3 regions of the Paenibacillus sp. J53TS2 genome follow, and region 2 is predicted to be linked to each of the others. Evidence: riboswitches for the same ligand, from Rfam matches in the RefSeq annotation. Region 2 holds a riboswitch; each other region holds the start of a gene.
What was found. Region 2 has a riboswitch for cyclic di-AMP ahead of KJS42_RS22615 (C40 family peptidase). Riboswitches for the same ligand answer to the same signal wherever they lie in the genome.
Positions count from the first base shown of each region.

Region 1: another riboswitch for cyclic di-AMP. It lies ahead of KJS42_RS14995 (hypothetical protein); the one in region 2 lies ahead of KJS42_RS22615 (C40 family peptidase).
Region 3: another riboswitch for cyclic di-AMP. It lies ahead of KJS42_RS13525 (APC family permease); the one in region 2 lies ahead of KJS42_RS22615 (C40 family peptidase).

Region 1 covers NZ_BOSK01000006.1:176,585-186,993, forward strand. Annotated here, with positions in the region: gene KJS42_RS14985 (nucleotidyltransferase domain-containing protein) at 1-321, shown strand, start outside; gene KJS42_RS14990 (MBL fold metallo-hydrolase) at 345-1,025, opposite strand; cyclic di-AMP (ydaO/yuaA leader) riboswitch at 1,284-1,463, shown strand; cyclic di-AMP (ydaO/yuaA leader) riboswitch at 1,572-1,747, shown strand; gene KJS42_RS14995 (hypothetical protein) at 1,865-2,266, shown strand; gene kdpF (K(+)-transporting ATPase subunit F) at 2,392-2,469, shown strand; gene kdpA (potassium-transporting ATPase subunit KdpA) at 2,501-4,171, shown strand; gene kdpB (potassium-transporting ATPase subunit KdpB) at 4,200-6,227, shown strand; gene kdpC (potassium-transporting ATPase subunit KdpC) at 6,252-6,821, shown strand; gene KJS42_RS15025 (histidine kinase) at 6,890-9,247, shown strand; gene KJS42_RS15030 (YfiT family bacillithiol transferase) at 9,333-9,854, shown strand; gene KJS42_RS15035 (carbohydrate-binding protein) at 10,057-10,409, shown strand, end outside.
Region 2 covers NZ_BOSK01000018.1:24,977-35,385, forward strand. Annotated here, with positions in the region: gene KJS42_RS22600 (YwhD family protein) at 1-92, opposite strand, end outside; gene KJS42_RS22605 (M1 family metallopeptidase) at 483-2,483, shown strand; gene KJS42_RS22610 (hypothetical protein) at 2,537-3,367, shown strand; cyclic di-AMP (ydaO/yuaA leader) riboswitch at 3,588-3,724, shown strand; gene KJS42_RS22615 (C40 family peptidase) at 3,729-4,220, shown strand; gene KJS42_RS22620 (C40 family peptidase) at 4,820-5,311, shown strand; gene KJS42_RS22625 (GNAT family N-acetyltransferase) at 5,573-6,070, shown strand; gene KJS42_RS22630 (c-type cytochrome) at 6,235-6,594, shown strand; gene KJS42_RS22635 (4a-hydroxytetrahydrobiopterin dehydratase) at 6,688-6,981, opposite strand; gene KJS42_RS22640 (hypothetical protein) at 7,153-7,446, opposite strand; gene motA (flagellar motor stator protein MotA) at 7,637-8,440, shown strand; gene motB (flagellar motor protein MotB) at 8,424-9,230, shown strand; gene rluF (23S rRNA pseudouridine(2604) synthase RluF) at 9,289-9,993, opposite strand; gene KJS42_RS22660 (ATP-binding protein) at 10,035-10,409, opposite strand, start outside.
Region 3 covers NZ_BOSK01000005.1:247,954-258,362, forward strand. Annotated here, with positions in the region: gene KJS42_RS13490 (mechanosensitive ion channel family protein) at 1-684, shown strand, start outside; gene KJS42_RS13495 (SDR family NAD(P)-dependent oxidoreductase) at 751-1,503, opposite strand; gene KJS42_RS13500 (methyl-accepting chemotaxis protein) at 1,758-3,038, shown strand; gene KJS42_RS13505 (methyl-accepting chemotaxis protein) at 3,247-4,965, shown strand; gene KJS42_RS13510 (threonine aldolase family protein) at 5,078-6,193, shown strand; gene KJS42_RS13515 (DsrE family protein) at 6,190-6,534, shown strand; gene KJS42_RS13520 (ArsR/SmtB family transcription factor) at 6,590-6,922, opposite strand; cyclic di-AMP (ydaO/yuaA leader) riboswitch at 7,184-7,359, shown strand; gene KJS42_RS13525 (APC family permease) at 7,518-9,335, shown strand; gene pyk (pyruvate kinase) at 9,392-10,409, shown strand, end outside.

The DNA.
Region 1 (10,409 bases), on a different contig from region 2:
AACCTCTATCTATTGCGACATGCCGTCAATAACTTGGTTTTGTTCGGCGGAAGACTGATCTTAGCGCATAATGAAATGCTGTATCCGTACCATAAGTGGTTTCTTCATGTTCTGGAACAAGCTCCGGATCGGCCCGAAGGCTTCCTGCCGCTGATCGAACGGATGCTGCAGGAACCAACGGCCGAGCATATCGAAGCGTTTTACCAGTCGGTCCGCACGTTCGCCGATTGGGGTGAGGATGGACGAAGCTGGCCCTCGCGATTCATGGAAGACAGCGAATTAAATTGGCTGGGTGGATTTACGCCGGTAGGCGATATTTAACCGGTTGGCCGGGACTGCTATGCTTAATTCCCCGCAGCGATTTCCTTCAGCCGTTCCTTGATCGCCCCGGTACATACGCCGCCATGGTAGGTAATTACCGTTTCCACATCCAGGGCGGCCAATTTTTCGACCGATAGAAGGGCCTGGGCGTAATCCGGCGTGAACTTCGGATCGGGCGGCAACACCTTGCCGCCGCTCGAGACGAGCACGTCCCCGCTGATCAACGTTTTGCTGGAAGCATGATACAAGCTGATATGATCCGGCGTGTGCCCCGGGGTATGCAATATTTGCAGGCCGCCGCCAAACGGCAGCTCGTCGCCATCGTGAAGCGCCGTATCCACTACGACCGGTTCGGCGGTGATTCCGCTTTTAATCAGCGGAATTTCCCCTGCTAGGTAAGGAATCCCCGTTTCATGGGCCAACACTTCCAATTTCCCCGCCTTCGCCTGGACCAGCTCCGGCAAGCTACCGATATGATCCCTGTCTTGATGCGTGATGATCACATGCGTCAACTGTTCCAGGGAGAACCCTCCTTGCTCCAACCCTTTGCGAATCACGTCCAATTGACCGGGAACCCCGGTGTCAACGAGGACGAGATGATCGGTCCCCCATAACAGAACCGCATGGACCGGCATCTGGTTCCCATTCGGCAAGTTCAGGTTTAGCGGCAGCGGCATCAGGCCGGATGCGTTCGTTTGTTTCATGTAATCTCCTCCTCGTTGTTCAAGCTTAGTTTATCTGCGCAAAATCGTAGCAAAGAAAGGGGCGGAGGACAAGTCCTAGCCGGATTTCAAGTAAGGGTCTGCGGTAGAGGTAATCGTAGAGAAAGACGTTTTTTATCCCTTGAAAACGCTAAAAATGACGAAATTATAAGGTTTTTTATCTCAAATTTGCATTCGGTCCAGCTTTACAAAGAACAAGCGCAAGCGTAATATTCGACTCATGAAATGATTCTAATAAAACAATCTGTATCGCTTAATTTCCGATCAGGAAAACGGGGGACCCAATGATCGCTGCCGATGTGAGAGTCGGCGGAACGGTCCGGGGTGAATCTCCTGCGGCAAGCCTATGCCGCAGGAGTAGGGCGACTCTCACCGCCCGAATCCGACAGCTAACCTCGTCAGCGTAGGGAGAGAGGATGATGGACTTGTCATGGCGAGCCACAGGGATATCCTCTGTGGTTTTCTTATGCCTATTCATGAAAGGGAAGAAAGCGTTACATTGACAATATAGAAGAAAATTAACAATCTGTTTGCATCACACTGAATCCTTCCGATGCGAAGGAACGGGGGACCCATACGGGCGGAGCGCAGGTCGCGCTTACCGCCTATGGGGCGAATCCTGGCGATAGTTGCGTATCGCGAGGTAGGGCGTCTCTCGCGCCCGAGCCCGTCAGCTAACCTCGTAAGTGCAAACGAGAGAGGAAACCTTATGGCGCGATTCCTAAAGCATAGAATACATTCATGCTGGAAGCCCGCGAAGATTCCCTCTTCCCAGGCTTCTTTTTTGATGCCTAATTTCTGAATCAGGAGGAATACAAGAAGTGGGCACTTTTGAATACGCGCTGGTGACGCATACGAATCCATTGGCGGTAGATTTCATCAGAACGATGAAGTACCGCGAAATCCCGTTTGCACTGATGGTCAACAATGATAGAAGCCGCCAGGAGGCGATAGACCGTGGGATAGAGCACGTCATTCTAGTGGATACTACTAAACGCAAAAACAAGGTCGTACCTGATATCCCCATCGGGACGGTGTATATCTTCGAAGAATCTCTGACACTAACCTGCCGATATTTGCAATTCTGCCGTCCATGGACGTCGAAGCCGATTTATGTCATTACGCAAAAGATGCATCCTGGCGCGGTTTATAAAAAGCTTGGCGCTAATTATGTGATTTATACGAAGGGAAAAGACGTATCGTTTATTCTGCACAATGAGTAAAGGAGGATCCGATCGACGATGATGGACATTTTCATGATCGGCTTAATTATCGTTATGGTTTGCATGATGGCAGGTCTGGCAACTTGGGCTTCCAAAGCGATTTCGGAGGGTGGAGATCAGTGATGATGTGGGGACTTGGCATCTTAATCGTGGCGGTTTTTGTTTATTTGGGGTATGCGCTGCTGAACCCGGAGAAGTTTTAACATTTGCCTTTCGGAGGGATAAGACGTGACTATCTACAGTTGGATTGCCATACTCGTTACTTTGGGCCTTGCGGTAATCGTCGCCAGACCGGCCGGTCTATACTTGGCCAAAGCGTTTGACTATGAAAAGAACGGTCTGGACCGGTGGTTCGGACCTGTTGAAAGAGTAATATTCCATGCCAGCGGCATCCGTCAGGAGAATCAGTCCTGGAAGAAGTATGCTTTATCCGCGGTGCTGAGTAATTTGGCGATGATGCTGATCGTCTATCTGATTTTTCGGCTGCAAGGGTTCCTGCCGCTGAATCCGAGCGGGGTTTCAAACATGGAGCCGACGCTCGCCTTCAATACGGTGATTGCCTTCATGACCAATACGGATCTGCAGCATTACAGCGGGGAAAGCGGACTGTCTTACCTTTCGCAGATGATCGGGATCGTATTCATGATGTTCACTTCGACGGCGACCGGCGTCGCCGCGGCGATGGCATTTATTCGCGGCTTGGCCGGCAAACCGATCGGCAATTTCTTCGTGGATCTGGTTCGTGCGATCACCCGGGTTCTGCTGCCGGTATCGTTCATTTCGGCTTTAATATTCGTAGCGTTGGGCGTACCGCAAACTATGGCATCAACGGCGATCGCCCATACCCTTCAGGGGACAGAGCAACCTATCGCCCGGGGGCCGATTGCCTCGTTCTTGTCGATTAAGCAGTTCGGCAACAACGGCGGCGGATTCGTGGGCGTGAACTCGGCCCATCCGTTTGAAAATCCGGGGGGATTCAGCAATATGCTGCAAATCCTATTGATGATGCTGATCGGGACTTCCCTTCCTTTCGCTTATGGGAAAATGGTCGGGAATGCCAAACAAGGCCGGGTGTTGTTCGTATCGATGCTGATGATGTTCATCGTCATGCTTGGCGTATTGCTTTCGGCCGAAAGCGCCGGCAATCCGGCATTCAACGCCCTTGGCATCGCGCATGGCCAAGGCAGCATGGAGGGCAAGGAGGTTCGTTTTGGCCTAGCCCAGTCGGCCTTGTTCGCGACGGTCACAACCGCGACGGAGACGGGAGCGGTCAATACGATGCACGATACGCTGACGCCGATCGGCGGGCTGGTTCCGCTGGCGAACATGATGCTGAATACGGTCTTCGGCGGAGCGGGCGTCGGAATCATGAACGTGTTGATGTATGCGATGATTGCGGTGTTCTTGTCCGGTCTGATGGTTGGGCGCACGCCGGAATTTCTCGGCAAGAAGCTCGAAGGCAAAGAGATGAAGCTGATCGCCGTTAATTTGCTGGTTACCCCGTTCCTGATACTGGCACCCACCGCTCTGGCTTTGTTGGCTTACCCGGATACGATATCCAATTCCGGTTTCCACGGCTTAACGCAAGCGATGTATGAATTTACTTCGTCCGCGAACAACAACGGCTCGGGTTTCGAAGGGCTTGGCGATAATACGCCGTTCTGGAACATCGCCACGGGCGTCGTGATGTTCTTGGGCCGCTATTTCTCGATCGTCGTCTTGCTGGCGGTGGCGGGCTCCTTGGCCGCCAAGAAATCGGTACCCGTCACGAGCGGCACGTTCCGTACGGATACGGCTCTGTTCGGCGGCGTCTTTCTCATCATTGTGATCCTCGTCGGCGCGTTGACTTACTTCCCGGCTCTCGTATTGGGGCCGATCGCCGAGCATCTGACTTTACTGCCATAGGTTGAAAGAAAGAAGGAGTGGAACGGACATGCGTAACAAGAAAACGATGTTATCTCGCACGATCGTCAGTCATGCGGTCAAGGAATCGTTTATGAAGCTGGATCCAAGGCTGATGGTCCGTAACCCGATCATGTTCGTGGTCGAACTCGGATTTCTCATCACGTTGATATTGATATTTGTGCCCGATGCCTTCGGTGGCGGGGTGTCGCGCGGGTTCAATTTGACGGTATCGCTGATTTTGCTCGTGACCGTGCTGTTCGCGAATTTCGCGGAGGCTCTCGCGGAGGGGCGCGGCAAGGCACAAGCGGATTCGCTTAAACAAACGAAGAAAGAAATCACGGCCAATAAACTCGTGGGCCAGCAAGTGAAGCAAGTTCCTTCGACCGAGCTGCGCAAAGGAGATCTCGTCATCGTTTCCCAAAGCGAAATGATTCCGGGGGACGGCGAAGTGGTGGAGGGACTGGCTTCTGTCGACGAGTCGGCCATCACCGGCGAATCGGCGCCGGTGATCAAGGAGGCCGGCGGAGACTTCAGTTCCGTAACCGGCGGCACGAAGGTGATCAGCGACCAAATCAAGGTGAGGATCTCCAGTGACCCCGGCGAGTCCTTCCTCGACCGGATGATCTCGTTGGTCGAAGGGGCGAAACGCCAAAAGACGCCGAACGAAATCGCATTGAATACCGTTTTGATTAGCTTGACCTTGATCTTCTTGATCGTGGTGGTCACGCTGCCGTTCTTTGGGAATTACCTGGGTATCCGGATCGAAGTCCCCATATTGATCGCCTTGCTGGTTTGCTTGATACCAACGACCATCGGCGGCTTGCTGTCGGCCATCGGGATTGCGGGAATGGATCGCGTAACGCAATTCAACGTCCTGGCGATGTCCGGGAAAGCCGTCGAAGCGGCCGGGGACATCAATACGATTATATTGGATAAAACCGGGACGATCACGTACGGGAACCGGATGGCCAGCGAATTTGTGCCGGTTGGCGGGGCAGGCCTGGCGGATGTCTCCGCCTGGGCGGCGATCAGTTCCGTCAAGGATGATACGCCGGAGGGGCGTTCGGTGTTGGAGTTGATGAGAAAACAAGGCTTGGGTTATGACGCTGCCCTTGCGGACGGCGGGGAATTCATTGATTTCAAAGCGGAAACCCGGATGAGCGGCATCGATTTGAGGGACGGCCGGAAGGTACGGAAAGGGGCGGTGGATGCCGTCAAGAAATGGGTCATCGCCCAAGGCGGGCAAATCCCCGACGATCTAGATCTAAACAGCGATGCGATTGCGACGGCGGGGGGCACTCCATTAGCGGTAGCGGTCGATCACTTCGTCTACGGTCTGATTTATTTGAAGGATACCGTGAAACCCGGGATGCGGGAGCGGTTCGAACAGATGCGGGAGATGGGGATTAAAACGATCATGTGCACGGGCGATAACCCGCTTACGGCAGCGACGATCGCGCGGGAGGCCGGCGTGGACGGCTATATCGCGGAGAGCAAGCCGGAGGATAAGATCGCTGTCATCCGTAAGGAGCAAGCCGAAGGAAAGCTTGTGGCGATGACGGGCGACGGGACGAACGATGCCCCGGCGCTGGCCCAAGCGGATGTCGGAATCGCCATGAACAGCGGCACCGTAGCCGCGAAGGAAGCAGCCAATATGGTCGATCTGGACTCCGACCCGTCGAAGATCATCGAGGTCGTGTCGATCGGCAAACAGCTGCTGATGACCCGCGGCGCCTTAACCACGTTCAGCATCGCCAATGACGTTGCCAAGTATTTTGCGATTATCCCGGCCATGTTTATGCTGGCGATCCCCGAGATGGGGGTTCTCAATGTCATGCGGCTGGGTTCTCCCGATTCGGCGATCATTTCGGCGTTGATTTTTAATGCGATCATTATTCCGCTGTTGATCCCGCTCGCCATGAAAGGGATTGCTTACAAGCCGATGAGTTCCTCCAAGCTGCTGGCGCGCAATCTGTTCATTTACGGAGTAGGCGGCGTGATTGCTCCGTTTGCGGGGATCAAAATCATCGATATGCTTGTCCACTTATGGATTTGATATTTCTCGAAGGGATGGTAAGTCATGCGAACGATTTGGATGATGCTGCGCGCCAGCGTCGTGTTGATGGCGGTAATTTTGCTGTATCAGTTGGCGGTGCTGGGGATTGCCCAGGCGGCAATGCCGGATAAGGCAAATGGAAGCCTGATTTATAATGAAAGCCAAGAAGTCGTCGGCTCGCGGCTGATTGGCCAAAGCTTTACGGATCCTTCGTTTTTTCACGGTCGGGTGTCCAGCATCGAATATGACGCGGGGGCCTCGGGAACGCCAAACTATGCGCCGTCCAACCCGGATCTGCTTCAACGGATGACGGACGCGGTGGAAGCATGGAAGCAAGAAAATCCGAACGTCCCGTTGAACGAGCTGCCGATCGACTTGATCACGAACTCCGGTTCCGGCCTTGATCCGGAGATCAGTCCGGAAGCGGCCCGAGCGCAAATCCCGCGAGTCAGCCAAGCCACGGGAATCGCAGCGGAAGAACTGGAACGGATGGTCCGAGACCATACCCGGGGACGGGATCTCGGGTTTTTAGGCGAACCGGGAGTGAACGTTTTGCAGCTCAATATCGAAGTTCAGCAAAGAATTGCGCAATAACCAATCCCCTGCTTGAAAAGCGATTTTCAAGCAGGGATCTTACGTTTTGCGGTGGGGGGCATTGCATTTTGCAAAGCTTTAAACGAAAATCGCCCGAAGAAATCCTAAAGTCGATTTACGAGCTGCATCGGGGGCGCTTGAAGGTGTATGTTGGAGCCGTCAACGGATCGGGAAAAACGTACCACATGCTGAGAGAAGGGCAAATGCTGAAGGCGGAGGGCATCGACGTGGTCATATGCGCCGTATCGACGCTTCAAAGGCCGGAGACCGTGGAGCAATTGGCTGGGTTGGAGCGGGTTCCCAGCATCCACTGGAAGCAGGATGGTATGGAGAAAAAGGATTTGAATCTCGACGCCTTGGTTCGACGCAACCCGGAGGTGGTGCTGGTAGACGGCTTGGCGCATGCGAACCGCGAAGGGGCGTCGTTTCCGACGCGTTTAGAGGATATTCATTATTTGCTCGGCCACGGTATCAGCGTCATTACGACGGTGAACATTTATGAGCTTCGCGGGATGACGGAGCTGGTACAGAAGCTCGTCGGCATTGAAGTTAAAGATACCGTGCCGGAGGGGACGTTGGAGCTTGCCGACGAAGTTCGGCTGATTGACGTATCTCCGGAGACGCTGCTCCAGCGGCTCGCCGCGGGCCATTTGCGTAACATCCCGGACAAGGCGGTGTTTAATCGCGGGAATCTCGGCGTGTTGCGCGAGCTGGCCCTACGCTGGATGGCCGAAGGCGTCAACGATACGCTGGAGAAACACCGCGAGGAGCAGGGCTTGATCGGGGCGGCGGGCGTGGCGGAACGGATTTTGGTGTCAGCCCAGTATCACTGGAATGGATCGATCTATGTGCGAAGGGGACAACAAATTGCGAGACGGTTAAACGGCGATATGCTCGTGGTTACGTTCGTGAACCCGCGTCGCAAGCTGTCGCCGGAAGCTGCGACCTTCAAACGCTCGCTGACGCAGTTGTCGGAGAAGGTGGGAGCCAAATTTGCCGAACTCCCCCTTCCCACCAGGAGGATGCTGCCGCAGGCACTGGTCCGTTACGCTATGGAGCATCGGGTCACCCGGATCGTGTTGGGCCACTCCAAGCAAACCCGGATGCAGGAATTATGGCAAGGCTCGATCGTTGGGGATATCCTGAAGCAAACGAAAAACGTGGACATCTTCGTAGTGGCGGACCGGGCTGAAACGGAGGGAGAACGCATCCTTCCGGCGAAAATCCGCGAGGAACACGGAGCCGCCGAGCCGTACCGCCGGTTGAGCGAAGCGGAAGTGGAGCAGCAAATCGGCCGGATTCGCCGCGGCAGGTTCAAGGTATACATCGGGGCTGCTCCCGGCGTCGGCAAGACGTATACGATGCTTCGGGAGGGCAACGATTTGCGCAAAAAAGGGATCGATGTACGCATCGGACTGCTCGAAACCCATGGACGTGACGAAACCACGGCTCAGGTCGGGGCGTTGCCGTCGTTCTCCCGCGCTGTACTTGATTATCGCGGGACCCAACTGGAAGAGATGGATACGGCGTCAATCCTTGCCCGGAATCCGGAAGTCGTGCTGGTTGACGAGCTAGCTCATACGAACATGCCCGGAAGCAAGCATAAGAAGCGGTACGAAGACGTTTTGGAAATTTTGGAGGCAGGCATTTCGGTGATTTCGACCATGAATATTCAGCATCTCGAAAGTCTGAACGACGCGGTCGAACAGATCACCGGCGTTCGGGTCCGGGAGACCGTACCGGATTTCATCCTTCGCCAAGCCGATGAAGTCGAACTGATCGACGTTGCCCCCAAAGCCTTGCAGCAACGGATGCGTGAAGGCAAAATCTACGCGATGGACAAAGTGGACCAGGCGCTCGGGAATTTTTTCAAAACCGGCAATTTGATCGCCCTGCGCGAACTTGCGCTTCGGGAACTCGCCGACGACGTCGACGAACGGCTGGAATCCTGGCAGCGCCGCAGCCCGCTGCGGGGAGGCGCAAACCGGGAAGAAGTGATCTTCGTAGGGGTTACGTTGAGTTCCGGAGCTGAGCGTTTAATTCGGCGCGGCTTCCGAATTGCCTACCGACTGAAGGCAAGTTGGCATGTTTTTTACCGGCATAACGGGAGTGGATTCACGCCGCAGGAGCAGGAACGGCTTCAGGCGATCGAGAGGCTTACCCGCCGGCTGGGCGGAACCTTCGAGATGCAGAAGGGACCCCGCACACGAAAGCTTGGGGAAGCGCTTGTCCGCAAGGCCGACGAACTCGGAAGTACGCAAATGATCCTTGGCCAATCGGGAAGAAACCGTTGGCAGCGGTTGTGGAGGGGCGACGTGGTCTCCCTATTGCTCCGCCAAGCGAGGCATATGGACATTCTGGTTGTTGCCGATTTCGATCCTATGGCTCAAATTAAAAAGGAGGGGAACTTCTTCTCTACGGAATAGGATATCGACAAGGCGATCTTGATCAGGTATAAATGAATCAACAAGAAAGTGGCAGTTTATTCCTGAACAGGAGGCGAACCTAGAGATGGACCCTAGATACCCTATAGGCAAATTTGCATTCGAAGGCGAGATTAACGCAGCGCAGCGGGAGCAGTGGATTCGCGAAATCGAGTCACTGCCGGCGCGATTAAGGCAAGCCGTAGCGGGTTTGAGCGAAGATCAACTGAACCTGCCCTACCGCGAGGGAGGCTGGACCTTGCGCCAGGTCGTGCATCATCTGGCCGACAGCCACATCAATGCCTATACCCGTTTTAAACTGGCCTTAACCGAAGAGACGCCGACGATCCGGCCTTACTTCGAAGACCGCTGGGCGACGCTGGCAGACTACGAGGGAGAAATTGAGGTTTCGCTGCTTCTGCTCGAAGCGCTGCACCGCCGCTGGACTAACCTGTTGAAATCGCTGGGCGACGCCGATTATGAGCGCAAGTTCCATCACCCCGAATCGGGCGAGACGACCCGCTTGGCCTATACCCTCGGCAATTACGCCTGGCACGGAAATCATCATCTCGCGCATATTACCGCCTTAAGAACGAAGCTGGACCTTTAGTTCCAAGCGTATTTCCGTAATAACAGCCCGAAAGTCCCGAGTGGGACGTCGGGCTGTTTTTTTGTTACGTCTGTAGACCTTCAATTGGAAAAGTACTTTACTTTCAGCTATAAATCGGCATTTTGAGGTATAGATAGAAAGCGCTGTCTATTCTAACATGAGGTTCGTAATCGAACTTACCCGACGAAAGGATGGATGATTCGTGAAGGCTGAGACAGCGAAGAAGTGGAAGTTGCAGACGGTGTTGCGATACCTGCTGATCGCGATACTGGCATGTTCGATGACCGGAGGTGCGGAGGCCCCAATGCGGGCTGCCGCCGAGGCGGCGAGCCCACAAGAAGCGGGGGCGATTTATTCGTTTGAGGCGGAGGCGCCGGCAAATTCCTATTCCGGCAAAGCCGGGCCGGTCTCGTGCGACCCCTGCTCCGGCGGAGTTAAGGTAGGCAATCTCTACCAGGGCTCGGCGATGCAGTTTAATGACGTCCGCGTAGCGGAAGCTGGTGTTTACAAACTAAGCTTGTCCTATATTTCCGGGGACACCCGCTCGTTTATGAT
Region 2 (10,409 bases):
CCCGCTCCAAACCCTTTATGTTTGCTCTTCTCCTCATTGCTGATAATATTGAGGGCAAAAATCTTTTTACCCGATTTCGGTGTCTGATCCATAATTCCCTCCATTTTCCCGCGAACCTGCCGCCTCATCATCCAAGGCCCGGTTGAGTCCAAGATTCGATGTCGATTAGCCCTCTAGAAACCGCATCGTGAAACAAAGCGACTTTAGGATAATCCCTACCCTTAATTCAAAGTTCAAAAAGTTGGCTTTTCAGCACCGAGAAAGTTGGATGAAACTAGGGACCGAGTAGCGCAGCGTAGGCAAAACCTACGTGAGCAACGGAGGGCCCGGTTGAGTCCAAGATTCGATGTCGATTAGGCCTCTAGAAACCGCATCGTGATCAAAAGACGACTTTTTGAACTACCTCTCAATTTTAGCTAATAATCTTCCAATTGCAAACATATACATGCTGTAGATGCTTGTCAACGGGAGGTATCCATTGTATGACCCGACGTACTATTGTCTACAGCATTTCCATCCTTGCCTTGTGCCTCACCCTCGGAGCCGCCTGGCTGACCCTGCGAGGAGGCGGGGATTCGCTGACTTCCTTCGTCCTGGCTAAGGCGGGGCCCAAAGCGGTCCAAAAAACCGGACAAACCCCTGCGTCGCCACAGGTCGAAAGCATTCAACAACCGACCGCCGAAGTGCTCAGCAATCGGGTCGCCGAATATCACATCGACGTCACGCTAAACGAGAAGGACGGTACGTTGACCGGCTCGGAGACGTTGACCTGGACCCATCCCGGCAAAAAAACGATTAACGAAGTGTATTTGCATCTGTACCCTAATGCGTTTTCTTCCGAAGATACGACCTTTATGAAGGAATCGGGCGGGAAGCTCCGGAGCGACATTATGCCCAAGGACGGTTGGGGATCCATGGAGATCACCGAGCTGCGGACGACCGACGGCATCTCCCTGCTTCATCGGATTCAATACGTCCAGCCCGACGATGGCAACTCGAAGGACAAAACCTTGGCCAAGGTGCGCTTACCTGTGTCGGTCCAAGGCGGCGAAAGCCTGACGCTGCGGATGAAGTTTACCGTAAAGCTGCCCAAAATATTCGCCCGAATGGGTGTGGCTGACGATTTTGTCATGGCGGGACAATGGTTTCCAAAGATCAGCGTGTACGAGCCGGTGGGTACCCGGGGGCGGACGTCGGAAGGCTGGAACCTCCACCAGTATCACGGAAATTCGGAATTTTACTCCGATTTCGGGATTTTTAGCGTAAGAATCAACGTCCCTGAAACGTACAACGTGGCGGCAACCGGCTTTCAGACCAAAAAAGCGGTGTTAAAGGACGGGCGGAAGACCGTACAGTTCTACGCCGACGACGTTCACGATTTCGCCTGGTCGGCTTCACCGAATTTCATCTATGCGGAAGAGCCGTTCTCATCCGCGGAGGTTCCGGGCGTGCGGATTAAGCTATATCTTGATCCCACCCACAAGGACCTGAAAGAACGTTACTTCTATGCCGCCAAGGTGGCGCTGGCCAACTACAGCAAATGGTATGGCCGCTACCCTTACTCCACGCTGACGGTCGTCGTACCGCCGGCCAACGGCAACGGTGCAGGCGGCATGGAATATCCGACCCTGGTGACGGCGTTCGGAGCTGCCAGTGATTCTCCCAGCTACGACGAGCTGGAGCGGACGGTCATCCATGAAATCGCTCACCAGTTTTTCTACGGGATGATCGCCAACAATGAGTTCGAGGAAGCCTGGCTAGACGAGGCCTTTGCATCCTATGCGGAGGATAAGCTGATGGAACAGGAATTCGGGATCGCCCCGAATCTTCCGATCCAATCCGCCTTGATTACCTCCCCGGCTTCGCTGACTCAAAACGCCTGGAAGTACGGCTCCGGTGACGGTTACGCCAAAAACGCGTATTATCGCGGCAAGCTGATCCTGCTTGATATCGAGCGGCAAGTCGGCAGTAAGACCATGAAGCGGATTCTGAGCACCTATAGTCATAAATACCGGTTCAAGCACCCGACAACGGCTGACTTCCAGCGGGTCGTTGAGCAAGTGACCAGCCGGAGCTGGAAGTCTTATTTTCAACAATACGTCTATGACGGAAAAATGGCTGATTTTGCGGTAGACCGAATTCAAGTCACTCCGGTCGTCCAGGGGGAGAACCGCCTGTACGAATCGAGTGTGATCTTCTCCCGCAAAGGGGCGACGCATCCGAAGGTCCCACTGCTGTTCACTTTCACAGACGGACACACCACTCGCAAGCAATGGAACGGAGAAGACGCCCGCATCGAGATCAAGCTGCAATATAAAGCGCCGTTGGCCTGGGTCCAAATCGATCCGGATTACACCTTAACGGTGGAGAACTTGCATATCAACAACTACTTAAAAGCGGAAGTTCCGAATTCCACGCTATCCCGCTCCAACATGAGCGTCACCAAGCTGCTTGAGGCGATTCTCGGAACGTTTCTGTGGTAAGGCCGGCTCGATGAGTAAAGTTTTGTTAATTCACCTCTAAAGGAGGGAAAGAAATGAGTTTCGTTCGTTTGGGGTGGACCGCCCTAAAAAGCCAATTTCCCTCAGTCATCATCTTGTTCCTGTATCAACTGTTATGGGGATTGTTCCTCTACCGATTGGTCGATACGGCGGTGACGGCACTGTTGCAAAGATACCCTGACCCGCCGCCCACCGCGCTGTCGCGAATTCTGTTCCTGTTGGAGGGGCAGATCAATTTATGGAGCAATCCGGATGTCCGGCTGTATTGCTGGCTGTTGGCGGGGATGGCGGTGCTGCGCATGATTTTAACTCCTCTGATTCAGGCCGGGATTTTCTACGGATTCACCCCGTCCGAAAGTCGGAGCCCGGGCTTCCCACTCTTCCGGGGAATGAAAGAATTCGGCAAGCCGGTAATCCTGTTTTATGCGCTGGAGCTTATGTTAACGTTGCTACCGGCCTTCTGGATTGTGCCGAAGCTAATATCCCTTTGGCCAGGACTGGCGGGGGTTGAAACACCCACCACAACCTGGCTGGTCGGGCTCGGCTTAATTCTAGGCTGGTTTATCTATGGCTGGCTCATCCGACAATGCCTGCTGTTTGCCCAATTCGGCTATTTGTTCAAAGCTGGCGTCTGGAACTCCCTGCTGATGTGCTTTCGGAGCCTCCTGCAAGCCGTCTCGATCTCTGCCATTCTCGGGTCTTTCGGACTAATTCTCTTTTTCCTGTTCGGGACAGCTTCTTGGTTTTGGACCGGTATGCTTGCCCTCATTCTGCAGCAGACGTATCCTCTTTTTCGCAGCACATTCAAAGTTTGGAAGATGGCCTCTCAATTTCATCTTTGGCAGTCAAAAACACAAAAAAGTTAAAATTTTTTTACTCCCCCAACCCCCAGAAAAATCAAGGCCTTCGCCAATTGGCGGAGGCCTTGAGTCCTATTTCGCCTCTTAATCTTGTGAATTAACCATTGCCAAAAGATGCCTGGTTTTGTTACAATAACAGCAACGCAATTTCAGTAACAGTTTTGTAATTATTTTTGTCATCTTTGGCAGGAGAATGACGCCAGATGTCGAATATGTAAATTCAGGTGTGAAATCAAAGCCGAATTCCCTTCGCCAGGGAAACGGGGGAACCACTTTGGGTGAATTGATCTCGCTTTAGAGGGATCATAGGGAACCTTCAACCGAATCCTTAAGCTAACCTCGTAGGCATTGGAAGGAGCATAACTTCTTGAAAAAGCGTTTGACTGTAGCAGCAGTAAGTTTTGCATTGCTTTTCACCATTGGAACTGGTAGCGTTTTCGCCGATTCCAAACTGGACACCGTAATCGACGGCGCGCTTGGAAGCGACTACGTTTCCGGCGGAACCACCACAGCCGGTTTCGACTGTTCCGGATTTACCATGTACGTCTTCTCTAAAATCGGCATCAAGCTGCCTCACCAATCCGGATCCCAATACAAAATGGGAACCGCCGTTGAGAAAAGCGAATTGATCGCCGGCGATCTGGTCTTCTTCAATACTTCCGGTAAAGGCATTTCTCATGTCGGCATCTACGTCGGCGACGGCAAATTTGCTCATGCTTCCTCCTCCAAGGGCGTAGTCATCAGCAAATTAAGCGATAAGTATTACGTCGAGCGTTACGTTGGAGCCAAACGGATCATGAGCAACGACAAGTATGAAGATGTGACCGGTGAAGTTGCTGAGCACGATGATGTTCAATAAGTAAAACCACGAAGCCCGTGGGGATGTTGATAACAACGTCTCTGCGGGTTTTTTCTTTCCCCTCGCTCCGCTCCTTAGGAACCATTACCCACGAAATCCTTCGTCAAAACAGGCCAAAAGAAGCCTTTTTCCCTACAAACTTGTCAACTCTGGACGCCTTTGGTAAAATGAAAAACGTAAATAGTAACAACTTTGTAATGATTCTTGTAACTGTTCTTGTGCAGCATCTTGGGTGCAACCTACAATAAAATGCCGAATTCCCAGGCACCCGGGAAACGGGGGACCCACCAAAGGGTGAATTGATCTGCTTCGTGATGGAAAGAAGCCTTTTTGAACTGCCTTTCCAATCAAGGTTAAATAGTCAGGTTTGGAGCACCGAGAAGGTTGGATGAAGCTAGGGGCTGAGCAGCGCAGCGTAGCTGAAAGCTACGTGAGCAGCGGAAGGCCCGGCTGAAATCAAGATTCGATGCCGAATCCTCATCTTGAGCTGCTTCGTGATCTGAAGATAACTATTTAACCTACCTCTATAGTGAGATCATAGGGAACCTTCAACCGAATCCATAAGCTAACCTCGTAGGCCTTGGAAGGAGTATGACATCTTGAGAAAGACTTTGACAGCAGCGGTAACGAGTTTGGCCCTTCTGTTCACCTTGGGGGCAGGGAGCGCCTTTGCCGACGCGGAAGCCACGGAAACAACGCCGCTAGCCAGTATCGTAGATTCCGTATACGGGACGCCTTATAAATTTGGGGGCACCACGACAACGGGATTCGATTGCTCCGGTTTTACCCGGTATGTGTTCAGCCAAATGGGCATCAAGCTCGCGCGCGTGTCGGCCGCCCAATATAAGCAAGGGACGCCGGTATCGAAGAAAGAACTCCAAGCAGGTGACCTCGTTTTCTTCAAAACCACGGGGACCGGCAAGGTATCGCATGTCGGTGTTTACGTTGGCGAAGGGGAATTCGCCCACGCGTCCTCATCCAAAGGCATCCGCATCGACAAGTTAAGCAACAGCTACTACCAGAACCGCTACGTTGGCGCGAAGCGTGTTCTCAGTAAATACGGTTATTCTGTTTACGCTACGGAATCCTGATCACCCGGGATTCGTCAAGTTCATTGTCTCTCGCCGCAAGCCGCGTTTCCGACTCGGAACAGCTTGCGGTCTTTTTATGTTCGTGGCCTTATCTATATAACGAGACGTCCGGCAAAAAGGTTACCGGAAAGTTGGAAATCCGCTGAAAATCCATGAATTCCCTCCTATCGGCAAAGGCCTTTACAAGCTGCGTAAATCCGGCTATTGTGAGGGTAATAGAAGAAACTACGACGGATTTACCTCTACCAAAGGAGGGGCAATATGGATCAAGCGAAGTCTACGTTTCGAATCGTGCCAATGGAAGAACCGCATGGCGCGGAAATTTGCACTTGGCGTTACGATTCCCCTTACGATATTTACAGCTGGCTGCCCTGGGATCAAATGAAAGCGCTCGATGTAGAGTTTGGGAATCCGGCAATCCGTGCCGAGCAGTATGTCTCCGTGTTGAATGAAGCCGGCGAGCTGGCGGGCTTTGCCCAATACTTCCCGATGGAGGGGGTGACCCGGCTCGGCATCGGCATGAAGCCTGATCTTTGCGGTCATGGACTAGGCAAACTCTTCGTAAGAACCATCGTAGAGGAAGCCCGGCACCGCAAACCGGACAATCAAATCGACCTTGAGGTGCTCACCTGGAACACCCGAGCGATTCGGGCCTATCAAAAGGCCGGATTCGTCATTACCGACCTTTACGAGAAGATGACGCCCGGCGGGGTGTCCAAACCGTTTTACTGCATGGTGCACAAGGGGCTGCCTGAATAAGGGCGAGCCCCTTTATACACCTCACTTCGAGCAACGCAATGAGATAAGACACATATTTCCGGCGAATGTAATTATTTTTGTTCCTAATTTTGACACAAAGACTATGATCGAACCGCGTGTTCCGTTATAATGGATAGGTAGCATACATAGGAGGGGCGATTGGAATGCAAAAGTGGATCATGAGCGGTTTGTTCGTCATCGCAGGCGCTTTAGCCCTGGTATTGATGTTTACCTTGCCAAGCCGGGAACAGGCCGAGCAAGAAGCCAAACCGCAATTGCCTGAAATCACAATGAATGCGGAACAAGCTGAAGCCACCGTCAAAGCGAATTGCATTTCCTGTCATGGCGATACGCTGCAAGGCGGAGCAGGCCCGAATCTGCAGAAGATCGGCTCGCAATTGTCCGCGGACCAACTCTACTCGATTATCACCAAAGGAAAGGGCGGCATGATGCCTTCGTTCAAGGATCGCTTGAAAGAAGAGGAAATCGCCAACGTCGCCATGTGGCTTGCGGAGAAAAAATAAAGGCATTCAAAAAGCACGCCCGCCGGGAAACTTATGTTCCCGGCGGGCGTTTTTTCCCCATACCTATCCGTTCTTATGCCTAGTCAATCAATCTCACGAGCGCATCTTCTCGAAGGCCTCGTTGTATTGCTGCGCCTCTTTGATGTCAACGGCCGTAATGCCACCGTCCTCCCACGAGGTCAGACGGAGCGTTACCGTTTTATAGTCAATCGTGATAAAGGGATGGTGGTTAAACGCCTCCGAGATCGCCGCGACCTCATCGACAAACGCGATTCCCTTCATAAAGTTGGTGAACGTGTATTTGCGGAAAATCCATCGTCCTTCTTCAAGCTCCCAGCCATCCAATTTTTCCAAATGCGCTTCTACTTCTTGCGGTGTAAACGGCATTATTCTTCCTCCCCGTTCTCTTCAAGAACTCCTGTATATGTAAGCATCCCCGTCACGCACCAGGATCTGAAGTTGATTTGTCCTAGCCCCGTCTCCATTTATTGTATTCTCCAACCCATACCTTCATGCGTACCGGCCACTGATGGACCTAGCAGCGATGGAACTAAAGGTTCAAATCAAGGAAACTGAAGTCAGTTCTGCATCTCCGATAAGAAAATTAATGCGGTGGCCCTCAGGATCATAGATCACGATCGCACTCCCTACCTCAATCATGGGCTCCGTACCGAGCCCAAAGAACAAATCTTCGGCCAGTGCTTCGAGCACCTCGTTCCGATCTGCGTCGGATAATACTTCCCACTCCGAAGGCTCCATTTCGAAGAAAAGATAACTATCTTGAATCCGGCCAACCGCGTTCGTCAAATCAGCCAAAATAAATTCATAATCTCTGCCGTGTTTTACGCCCACTGCGATATCCTCCCTTTCGGCCTCTCCATTCCGGCCGTATTCTTATTATACCGGAAAAAACCACTTAAAAAAAAAGGGAAATCTGTCGATAAAATAGTTAATCGTTTCAGACTGTGCAGGAACGCCTCTTTCCGCAAGGATGCGGGGAGGCCAGGAAAGGGTTCAATTTCTCTCAAGGACGAGGTGTACAATGGAAATTTCAACAATTATTGGTTTGATTCTCGGATTTGTCGCCCTTATTTTAGGGATGTTTCTGAAAGGCGCGCCGATCGAAAGTCTGGTTTCTAACCCAGCAGCCTTTGTCATTATATTTGTCGGGACGGCGGCCACGCTCTTCATGGCCTTCCCAATGTCGGAAATGAAGAAATTCCCGACATTGCTCAAATTGACAGTCGCCAAGCCGAAAATGATTAGCAAAGCGGAATTAATCACCCTGTTCATGGAATGGGCGACGATTACCCGCCGTGAGGGCCTGCTGGCTCTGGAAGCGAAGGTCGAAGAGATCAATGATGACTTTTTGCGTGGCGGCATGCGGATGATCATCGACGGTAACGACCAAGAGTTCGTGCAAGACGTGCTGACAGAGGATATCGCTGCTACGGAAGAGCGTCATAAAGCCGGTGCATTGATGTTTTCTCAAGCAGGGATGTACGCGCCAACGCTAGGGGTACTCGGCGCCGTGGTGGGCCTGATTGCCGCCCTGTCCGATATGAGTGACATCGAGAAGCTATCGCATGCGATTTCGGGCGCTTTTATTGCCACCGTATTTGGTATCTTCACCGGTTACGTATTATGGCATCCGATTTCCAATAAATTAAAACGTCTGTCCAAGAAGGAAATGGAAGTTCGATTGATGATGGTGGAAGGCCTGCTGTCGATTCAATCCGGCGTATCCACGATCGCGATTCAACAGAAGCTTGCCGTGTTCTTAACCCCTGCCGAACGAGCGGAAATTCTAGAAAAGGGGGCGGGTGAGGGTGAGCAAAAAGAATAAGCATCAGGATCACGAAGAACATAACGACGAGAGCTGGCTGCTTCCTTACTCCGACTTGATGACGCTCCTGCTCGCCTTGTTCATTGTCTTGTTCGGAATGAGTACCGTCGATGCCCAGAAATTCCAGGAGATGAGCGAAGCGTTTCAAAGCGTGCTGACCGGCGGATCAGGAGTTCTGGATCAAAACGCCATGTCCAGCAACACCAAGACATCCAACAGCGACAGTGAATTACCGAAGCCCTCCTCGGACGGCTTGATGACCAAGAAGAACGAACTGAAGCGGCAGGAACAGCAAAACCTAGAGGCTTTGAAAAAACAGCTTGATACCTATATCAAAGAAAACGGTTTGACCGACGACCTGGAGACCAAGCTGAATCAATCCCAACTGATGATCACGATCAGCGACAAAGCGCTTTTCGCTTCCGGGGAAGCCGTGGTCAAGCCGGAAGCCCGTCAGTTGGCCAAAGCGATCTCAACCATGCTGCAGAAATTCCCCGACTATGAGATCATCGTATCCGGACATACGGACAACGTTCCGATCTCAACCTATGAATTTCCGTCCAACTGGGATCTGAGCTCGGTTCGGGCTTTGAATTTCATGAAGATTTTGCTGATTAACACGAATTTGGATCCGAAAAAATTTAGTGCGATCGGTTACGGCGAATACCACCCCGTTGCCGGCAACGATACCGCGGTCGGGCGGGCACAGAACCGCCGGGTCGAGGTCTCGATCATCCGTAAATATGCGGACAGCAGCGAGCAGCTGGGCGTAACGGCTGCTCACGAGTAAGACGCAAAAGGACAGGCTCCTCCTCCGAGGCAAGCCTGTCCTTCTTTGTTATCGTACGTTAAGTAAGCTCGTAGTTCAGAGATAAGCCCAATTCTCGCTTCTCTTGCTCGGTTAAATCGCGCCATGTACCGATCTTCTGCTGGCCCAGGTGAATGTTCATGATCCGGATGCGCTGAAGCTTCCGGACATCATAACCTAGGGCGCTGCACATGCGGCGGATCTGACGGTTTTTGCCCTCGGTCAGAATCAATCGGAATACGCGGTCCGAGATCCGCGTCACTTTGCACGGAAGCGTCATTTCGCCGAGAATTTTAACCCCTTCACTCATCGCCTTCACAAAGCTGGGTGTAATCGGCCGATCCACCGTGACGATGTATTCCTTCTCATGCTTGCCCTCCGCACGTAATATCTTGTTGACGATATCACCGTCGCTGGTTAGCAAGATCAGTCCTTCCGAGTCTTTATCCAATCGTCCGATCGGAAAAATCCGCTCCGAATGCCCGACAAAATCGACGATATTGCCTTTCACATGGGCTTCCGTCGTACTGGTGATACCCACCGGCTTGTTTAAAGCGATATACACGTGTTTGGAGCGCTTGGTCTCGATAGGACGCCCATTTACCCTAACGTCGTCCCCTGGCTCCGCCTGGCTGCCCAGAACCGCTTTGACGCCGTTTATGGTCACCTGGCCCGACTCGACCAGCTTGTCCGCTTCTCTCCGAGAACAAAATCCCGTTTCACTAATAAATTTATTGATCCTCATGATGATGCTTTCGGTCCCTCCGCTTGGTCTAGCAGCCCACCTCATTTAGCGATATCTGCTGCCCCTTCGTTATGATCTTCCTCCTCCTGCACGCGCGGGAGGGTGATAGTTACAGCCGTTCCTCGTCCGAGCTCGCTGTCGATCTTCAGCGTCCCACGATGTCCCTCAATGATTCGCTGGCTGATCATCAAGCCAAGTCCGGTCCCTTTCTCCTTGTTCGTATAGAACGGCTCCCCAAGCTTCTGGAGCCGATCTTTGGCGATCCCCTCGCCTTCATCGATCACCCGCAGCACGGCCTGCCCTTGGTCGTCCTCCTCTACCTGCAGAAGGATCCTTCCACCTTTAGGCATAGCCTCCATCGCATTCTTCAACAGGTTGATGAATACCTGCTTCAATTGGTTCTCTTCACAGTGTAC
Region 3 (10,409 bases), on a different contig from region 2:
GTCGTGGTTATTTTAACCGTGACCTTAATTGGAGCGGAATGGGGATTTAGCATTAATGGACTGGTGGCAGGCATGGGCTTGGGTAGCCTGGCCGTCGCGCTGGCAGCCAAAGACACGTTGGGCAATATTATTGGAGGCATCGTCATCATTCTGGAAAAGCCTTTCGCGAAAGGCGACTGGATTTTAACGCCAACCGCCGAAGGCGTGGTGGAGGATATTACCTTTCGCAGCACCAAAATCCGCACGTTCGCGGATGCAGTGATCACCTTACCGAACGCTGCGCTGGCGGATCAGCCGATCACGAACTGGAGCAAAATGGGCAAGCGACGAGTGACCTTCACGCTTGGCGTGGCTCTGGATTCGGACCGGGAACGACTAGCAGCTGCCATCAACAGAATCGAACAGTTGCTCCATGATAACGAGCATATTGATCCGGGAACGATTCTGGTCAAGTTTACGGATTTCAACGAGAGTAGTTTAGGCATTTTTATCTACTATTTTACGCGTTCGACGGTTTGGGCTGAGTATCTAACAGCGCGACAGGAAATGAATTTAGCGTTCATGCATGTGCTGGAGCAGGAAGGCATTAAGTTGGCATATCCATCCCATCGGGTCTTTCTCGAAACGGCGGCGGAAACGTCCGGCGAGATGAACGCCGCCGGTTCTAGGCAATATGAAGCTTGAGCCTGTGTAAACGATAAATGGTCTTTAATTAAGAAACATCCCGCGGGCCGCCGCGGGATGTTCTTGTTATATCGTATAGGGTACCGCTTCGAACGTCTCTGCCTTCGCGATAGCTTCCTCCAGCGACAGGCCGGTGAAGCTTTGCGCCGGGAAGTAGCGTCCGCTCTTCTTGTCGTCGACGAAAGCGCCGACCACGATCCCCGGCAGCACGCTTTCCACTGAGTTCGGGGCCTGCGGGCCACCCAAATCGGTCCGGCACCAGCCTGGATCGTTCAAATTGATCATGACATCGGTGCCTTCGAGGCGAGAGGCCAAATCCTTGGTGAACTTATCGAGCGCTGCTTTGCTAGCCGCGTAACCGGCTTGCTCCGGCTCGTTTTTGATCCCGCTGGTGGTGTTGATGACTCGGCCAAAGCCGCGTTCGACCATCTTGGGGATCAGGCGGTTGCAAATCGTCGCGATGGAAATGAAATTAATTTGAAAGCTTTGTTCGAAATCCGAGACCGGGGTCTGCCAATAATCGGTACGGTAGGCGATTTGGACTGCAGCATTATTGAAGACGATGTCCACCGGTGTGCCTTTGGCTTCGATTTCATCCAGCATCGCCACGACTTCCCGGTGGTTGGCCAGCTCAGCCTGAACGGAGTAGACCTGGACGCCGAATGCCCGGATCTCCTGCACCATCTGCCGGGTATGCTCCTGGTTGCGGCTGTGCAAGATCAGGTTGCATCCCTGCTCGGCCATAAACATCGCTGTTTGATAACCTACTCCGCGGCTGGCTCCGGTAATGAGCGCCCATTTTCCTTTCAAATTGACCATTCCGATATCCTCCCTGTTTGCGATTCTTCTACATTGATGTCATAACCCATCTCATTTTACTAGAATTGAAAGCGGTTTACCATCATCCACTCTTATTTGACTGTAGTGATTTGGGACTATATAATGGACAACACATGTAATATTTGGAACTTATGACCTATCTAAATACTAGGAGGAGATCCCTGAATCGCTTCAAATTTTGCTAGAGGAAGTTTAAATTATACCCTACTACGAACAAGACAGGTGATGCTAAGATGAATCGAATTCGTAACATTTCTATCCGTACGCGGATCATGGTGCTCGTCTTTTTGGCGATGTTCGTCTCAAATACCGCTCTAGTCGTAACGTTATCCTATAGCCAACATCATGATTTTTTCAAGCTGATTACGCCATCCTTAGGGTTAAAGGCATTGATCATTTTTATTGTTTTTGAAATTTTCGCGGTAATCATCTCCGAAGTGTTGTTGGTTCGTCCGCTCAAACAAGGGGCGAAGCTGGCTAATTCGATGGCTGAGAACGATTTGTCCGCTGAGATTCGGGTGACCCAGCAAGGAGAAGCGGGCCAGATGATTCAGTCGCTTCAGAAAGCCAGAGATAACTTGAAGCACCTGATTGCAACGATTCAGTCCTCTTCTGAACGGGTGACGTTGTCTGCGGAAGAGCTGAACCAGATTATTGAGCAGGCCAATGGGCAAGTGCATGAAATCAACGAAGGGGTCAAGCTCCTGCTGAACGTGTTTACCCAAAACGCGGAAAGCATGAAGCAAACCGCCGTTGCCATTTCAGAGATTACGAACCATTCGCAGACGACGGCAGAACTGGCCAACCAAATTGCAGAGCGAGCCCAGTTGGTCATAGATTCCGCGGAAGACGGAAAGAATTCGGTGGACTCCATCGTTGAAGCTATTAATGATCTGGCGGCGAATACGAAGCACGTCAGCGGCGAAGTGCTCGGGTTAGAGGAACAGAGCCAGAAAATTACCGAGGTTGTTAGCATTATTAAGCAAATTTCCGAACAAACGCATCTGTTAGCCCTCAACGCTGCCATCGAGGCAGCCCGGGCCGGGGAAGAGGGGAGAGGATTTGCGGTCGTCGCCGGACAAATTCGAAAGCTGGCGGAGGATACGAATCAATCCTTACAGGAAATCGGCAGCTTGGTCGAAGATATGACCGTTCGAACCGGCAGCGTCGTGGTTGCAGTCGCCCAGACCGAGGAGAAGGTCCAACAGGGCGTAACGCAATCAGGAAACGTCAAGACGATGATCGAACAGATCATGGACAACATGGAGAACACCTTTGCCATGCTGACCGAGATTTCCGATGGAGTGACCACCCAGGCGGCTTCGCTCGAGGAAATGAGCGCAACGTTGGAGGATGTGAATGGCACCATCGAGTCGGGGCTAGAGGTATCCGGCGAGATTCAAGGGCAGCTGGGTACACAGGAGAAGATCTTCGGCGATATCGGGAAAACCTCCGGTAAGCTGGTAGAATTGTCCGAGAATATGAACGGATTAACGAACGTGTTTAAGCTTTAATATTCAACAACCATATGAAAAGAACGCTTGTAGATGACAGGCGTTCTTTTTTATATGCAAAATGTCGAATAGTGTCAGAAAATAGCGGAGATAAAATGAATTTTATGTCGAAATAAGGCGTTTTGTGTCTATATTGTCTCGGGATTTTAACCGATATAGTAATCAACCTACTTGATTTTACAGAAAATAAATAATAGGAGGGGTTATATTGAGCGCCTGGATCCATCGACTAAGAAACATCAAGATCGTGCATAGCGTCGTGATGTTGTGGGTGTTGTCTCTGCTAGCCACTACGGCAATTGGGGTTGTAGGGATCAACTCGATTTTTCAAATGAATTCCACGACGGAGGAGATTACCTCTGAGATTATTCCCAAGCTGAAGGATTGGGAGGACGTGAACGGTCACATGGGCAACTTGCGCAATACGGTGACGAAAATCATCGACCGCGATTACGATGAGGCCATGATCCAAACGTATGAGGATTTGAACGGTCAAATCTCGGCCATCCTGGATCGGAATGTGGCGGCTTCCCAAGATAACCCGGAAGAAGGAGAGTTGGCGAAGAAAGCCGCTCAAAGTTATGAAAAATACGTATCCTATCTTCCTACCTTGATCGAACAACGAAAGCAAGGTCTTGTCGCCGATCGGAACTTGACGAACGTGGAAATGGCCGAGGCAGGCAATCAATTGACCCAGGATATTCTAAATATCGTCGATTACCAGAAACGCGTGGCTGAAGAGAAAAGCGAGGCTTCGAAACAGCTCTATGAAGCGAGTATCCGGTTTTTTGTCGTGATTTTCGGCGTGGCACTTCTACTCGTTAGCGCCATCTCCATTCTCGTCGTCGTGATGATCCGCTCCTCCATGAAGGACTTCATCTCCAGGGTCGAACGGGTTGCGGAAGGCGATGTAACCATACAATTTAACGGCAAACTCAGCAATGAATTCGGGATGATGAACCGGGCTTTAAACAAGACGATTAGCTCGATTCGCACGATTTTGCAAATCATTGGGCAAGATTCACAGAAGTTAACCCAGCAAACCATTGCGCTGACCGCCTCCTCCGAGGCGATGAAAACGAGCGTTGGCGAAGTCTCGACGGCCATCCAGGAGGTTTCTCTCGGCTCCGTCAATCAAGCGGAGGAATTGGCTTCGATGACAGAGTCCTTCCAGGCATTCGGAGACCGATTGGACGAAATCACCCGCTCGTTGGAGACGGTAGATGGGGCAGCAAAGCAAGTGAACGATAAAGCACAGAACAGCAGTGGCAAACTGGCCGAGTTGGTCACCTCCGTGAAGGGGATTGCCGACTCGTTCGAGGAGACGCAAAGCAAGGTTCATAACTTGACGGGGAGCCTGGCTCGCGTGACGGAAATTACTCGATTGATTAGCGACATCTCCACGCAAACCAATCTGTTATCGCTGAATGCGTCTATCGAAGCTGCACGCGCTGGTGAGGCGGGCCGGGGGTTTGCCGTGGTAGCTGGAGAAATTCGCAAATTAGCGGAACAAACGCAGCATTCTTCACAAGGAATCGACGAGCTGCTGCAGGAGATCGGATTGGAAATGGACGGAGTATCGGCAACTTCGGCCAGAACGGGCGAAGTGCTGGCTCGGCAATCAGAGGTCGTCATGACGACGATGGAGGTTATTCAGGAGATTATCCGTTCCATTCGGGAAATGATGCCGCAGATCGAAGATATCACCGGTTCTGTGGTCACCGTCAACGAGGATAAGAACCGGGTTCTTCTGACCGTGAGCTCGGCTTCTGCCGTAGCAGAACAAAACTCAGCCTCTTCAGAGGAAATCTCCGCCTCGGCCATCGAGTTGAACGGCACCACCCAGGATATTGCCCAGGCGATTAAAGAGCTTGAATCGCTTTCGATTGAAATGATTCAAGAAGTGGAGAAATTTAAATTGGTGTAAAGAAGAGACAAGTCCTACCGGGCGATCATCGATTCCTGCTCCGAATCGAGCTATAATAAGCATGAATTCACAGTTTATGCAGACAGCTTGGAGAGAGGAGCGGCGAAGAACGATGTATGGAAACGAAGGATCATCGGACAAGAAATCGTTAAAGGCGGCTTTCGACCGGACGGTCTATCAAGTGGTGGGCCACGGTAAACGAAATGTGGGGGTGCTGCAGCAGGCTTTTTCCGGGATCGATGGTGAGCTGGACAGCGACATGTACGGTATGGGACCGTCCCTGGAAGCATTCGAAGCAAAAATGGCCGGGGTGTTGGGCAAATCCTCGGCGGTGTTCTTTCCCAGCGGTACGATGGCCCAGCAAATCGCCTTGCGAATCTGGTGCGATCGCAAGGGGACGAAACGCGTAGCCTATCACCCCTTATGCCATTTGGAGATTCATGAGGAAGACGGCTTGAAAGAACTGCACGGGATCGAACCGATTCTTCTGGCGGACAAGGACCGGCTTATTGGATTGGAGGACGTACAGCAACTTGGCGAGGACGTTTCGTGCCTGTTGTTGGAACTGCCCCAGCGCGAGATCGGCGGCCAGTTGCCGCCGTTCGAGGAGCTCGTGGCGATTTCCGAGTTCTGCCGGGAGAAAGACATCAAGCTCCATCTGGACGGAGCCCGGTTGTTCGAAGTTCTTCCCTACTATCAAAAAACCGCGGCGGAAGTGTGCGTCCTGTTCGACAGCGTCTATATCTCCTTCTACAAGGGCATCGGCGGGATCGCCGGAGCGATATTGGCCGGAGAGCCGGAGTTTACAAAGGAATCTAAGGTGTGGAAGAGACGCCACGGCGGTGACCTGATCAGCTTGTATCCGTATTATCTCAGCGCAGATTACTACTATGAGCAGCGCGTTGGGAAAATGGATTTATATTATCGGCAGGCGCAAGAGCTGGCGGGGTGGTATAACCAATGCCATCAGATGAAGACGGTCCCGACCGTCCCGGTTTCGAACATGTTCCACGTCCATGCGGACGTGCCCAAGGACCGGCTGGAGCATACCCTTGTTGAAGTGTACCGGGAAACCGGCGTTGGGTTAACCGCCGTCCTCAAGGAGAAGGCGGATGGAGGCTGTTCCTTCGAGGTGAGTCTCGGAGACCGTTATGGCGAGGTGCCGAAAGACCGGCTACAGTTGACGTTTGAACTGCTCGATCAGAAGCTGAGAGGAGTATCGCTTTGAACCGAAAAGTTATTTTTCTAACGACCGACAGCTTCGGGGACGGTGATCGGGAGCTGGGGGTGCAGCTGTTGGAAACGTTCCTAACATTGTTGAAGCAGCGGGAACAGGAGCAGCTTCCGGCGGCGGTATTTTGCGTAAATCGGGGTGTTCTTGCCCTAACGGAGCAGTCGTTTGCTTCGTTGCACCTGAAGGAGCTGGCGAATCGCGGTGTGCCGGTATTGGCTTGCGGGACCTGCGTTAACTATTACGGCATCCAGGATCAACTCGCAGCTGGCGAGGTGTCCAGTATGGGGCGTTTTATGGAACTGGCTGCGCAATATGAGGTCTTGACGCTGGCTTGATCTCAGCTGAAATCATCAAAGAAACACCGTAAGAAATACGGCATTTGCCGTTTTCTTACGGTGTTTTTTGTTGATCCGGGCTTTGAATTTCCTGTAAGTATTCGTCAAGCCGGTTAAACCGCTCTTCCCACAAGTTTCGGAACGAGGCGATCCACTCGTCCAACTCCTGCAGGGGTTCCGGCCGAAGCCGGTAAATCCGGCGATTCGCAACAGGTTGAACCTCGACGATGCGGGCTTCATTCAGCACCTTGAGATGCTTCGATACCTGCGGCTGCCGGACTTGGAGCCGATCCGCGATTTCTCCTACGGTTAGGGGGCCGTATCGCAGCAGTTCAACCATTTCCAGTCGATGGGGTTCGGCAAGCGCGCTCAAAGTTGCAGTGTTCATCGGTCTCACTTCCTTGTTTCGAGTATAACTTATTTAGCCGCAAATATTCCAGTAGGGGAATATGAATAATTCACGTCACTATCGGCCATCGTCTTATTTCCTCGTAATTTCAAGTCCGTACGAAATAATTAGCGCAGAAGAGCGATGTATACGCTTACCTCGACAATGCGGATCGCATTTCGTTGCCAATCCGCCTTAAACTCATCTTTACACTTTTTAGGGCGGGGAGTATGATTCATCAGTGGTAATTTTTATATGGCAAATACCTGATCGCTGAATTCTTTATTCAGTAAGAAACGGGGGAACCAACCGAAACGGGGCCTTGAGGCTTCGTTTCTGGGGTGAATCGCTTGTTTTGGCCATCCTGGCTATGAGCGTAGGGCTGCTTTCGTGCCCGAATCCGTCAGCTAACTCCGTAAGCGTCCGAAAGAGGGAATTGTCGCGGATATTCGCTTGAGTTTCAAAAAAGCGGCCGCGGGAAGGTCCAACTTTCCTGCGGCCTTTTTGTGTTGTTCTCTGCGGGAATGGGGAGCCTATAGAACCACGAATGGATAGAGACATAGGGCTATTTAGGGGAAGAAGAGAGGAAATCACCATGGTGAACAAAATTAAGCGAGTACTGATCGGCAGACCGATGAAAAGTGCAGAAATTGAAGGGGAGAAACTGAGCAAGCTCAAGGCGTTGGCGGTACTGTCCTCGGACGCGTTATCGTCTGTGGCTTACGGGACGGAACAGATTCTGATCGTCTTGATGGCGGCGGGATTTTCGGCCGTTTGGTATTCCATCCCGATCTCGTTTGCGGTTCTTGGGCTTTTACTTATTCTGATTTTGTCGTATCGGCAAACGATTTTTTCATACCCCGCCGGGGGCGGGGCTTATATCGTGGCGATGGATAACCTTGGGCGATCGACAGGTTTGCTGGCCGGCGGCTCGCTCCTGGTCGATTATGTTCTGACGGTGGCGGTCAGCTCGTCGGCGGGAACGGATGCCATTACATCCGCCTTCCCGGCGCTGCATGATCAACGGGTGTTGATTGCGCTGCTAATGATCACCTTATTAACGCTAATGAATCTTCGAGGGGTAACGGAGTCGGCATCCGTATTGGCTGTTCCGGTATATCTGTTTGTCGCGTCCATCTTTGTTCTGATCCTGTCGGGGTTGTTTAAATATTTGACTGGTGGAATTCACGCGAGCGTGCCCGAGATGGGGACGGCGGTTTCCGATATTAGTCTGTTCCTGCTGCTCAAGGCGTTCAGTTCCGGCTGTTCGGCCTTAACCGGGGTTGAGGCGGTTTCCAACGCCATCCCGAACTTCAAGCAGCCGGCCGAACGTAATGCTGCAGCTACGCTGGTGATGATGGGTGTCATTCTCTGCACCATGTTTATCGGAATCAGTGCGCTGGCCTATTGGTACGGTATCGCTCCTGATCCGAAAGCAACCGTTGTCTCGCAGATAGCCGAGTCGACCTTCGGCCGGGGCGCTTTATACTACGTCATCCAGGCGATTACGGCGCTGATCCTGTTCCTGGCCGCCAATACGGCCTACTCAGCCTTTCCATTGCTGGCGTTTATGCTGGCCAAAGACAAGTACATGCCGCATGCGTTTATGGTGCGCGGGGACCGGCTCGGTTTTTCGAACGGGATTATTTTCCTTGGCGTGGCTTCGGCGTTGCTGGTTCTCGGGTTCCATGGCAACACGGAGAGCTTGATTCCGTTATACGCGGTTGGCGTATTTATTCCGTTCACCTTGTCACAGCTCGGGATGATGATTCGATGGCTGAAGCTGAAGCCGCAAGGATGGGTGTTCCGGTTTGTCATCAACACGATTGGGATGCTGACAACACTGGGGATTACGCTGATCTTCATCATCACTAAATTTTCGCATATATGGGTCGTATTTATCTTCTTACCGCTGGTGATGTTTATCTTTTACCAAATTCATCGTCATTATTTAAATATTGCCGACCAGCTTCGAATCCAGATGGATACGGAAAAACCCTGCATCAAAGGCAGCACCATCGTCGTGCCGGTTGCGGGCGTCACTCGCGTCGTGATGAACTCGTTGAGCTACGCCAAATCGCTGACAAACAACGTTGTTGCCGTGTATGTCGGGTTTGATGACGAAGAAATAGACCGCATGGAGAAGAAGTGGGAGGAATGGAACCCCGGGGTTCGGTTAATCACGCTCCGTTCCAGCTTCCGCAGCATCATCCGGCCCATCATGAAGTTCATCGATACGGTGGAATGGAAAACTGCAGAAACCGACCATATTACCGTCCTGATTCCGCAGTTTATTACCCGGCACTGGTGGCAGAATATTTTGCATAACCAATCGAGCCTTTTGCTTCGGGCCTATTTATTCAATAAAAAGGACATTGTCATTGCAACCGTTCCTTACCATCTGCAAAAATAATTCGTTTCGGCGGCTTGACGCATACTAACCTAAACGTTACCTAAGGAGGTTTCAAGGTGCTGCGGACAAAAATCATTTGCACGTTAGGCCCCGCCTGCGACTCAGTTTCCGTGCTGAAGGAAATGATTCAGGGCGGGATGACGGTCGGCCGACTGAATATGGCCCACGGGGAGCTGGAGGAGCATGTGGCCCGCATTCAACGGGTGCGGCAAGCCGCGCAAGAACTGCATAACTTTGTACCGATTATGATGGATATCAAGGGACCAGAGGTGCGCATCGGGAAATTGCGGGAACCATTCTGCGAGCTGATTGCCGGAGAAGAGATGGTGCTTACAACAGAGCCGCTAGCCGGAGACGCCGCGAAAATCTCGGTCAACTATCCCGAATTGCCCCAGGTTGTGCAAGCAAATGATCGGATCCTGATCGATGACGGGTTGATCGAGCTGCGCGTCATATCGGCCGAGGGGGCGGAAGTCCGTTGTCGCATCGTCAGCGGCGGGAAGCTCAAGCCGAACAAGGGCGTCAATCTGCCTGGGATCAAAACTACGCTGCCTGGCGTGACGGAGCGGGACATTCGGCATATTCATTTTGGCCTGGAGAACGGGGTCGAGATGATCGCCGTATCGTTTGTTCGCAAAGGCGACGATATCCGTGAGATTCGTCGGATTTTGCAGGAGAACAATGGAGGACATGTCCAAATCATCTCCAAAATCGAAAATGAGGAAGGCGTGCAAGATCTGGAGGATATCATCGAGGCTTCGGATGGAATCATGGTGGCGCGCGGCGATCTTGGGGTAGAAATTCCGGTTGAGGAAGTGCCGATGCTGCAGAAAGAAATGATCGATAAGTGTAATCTGGCAGGCAAACCGGTTATCGTCGCCACCCATATGCTGGAGTCGATGCAGGTGAATCCAAGGCCGACGCGCGCGGAAGTCAGTGATGTTTACAACGCCGTGATGCAGGGAGCCGACGTCGTCATGTTGTCTGGCGAGTCTGCCGCAGGGAAATATCCGGTAGAAGCGGTGCGAACCATGGCTGCCGTCGCGCGCAAGGCCGAATCGATGATCGACTATC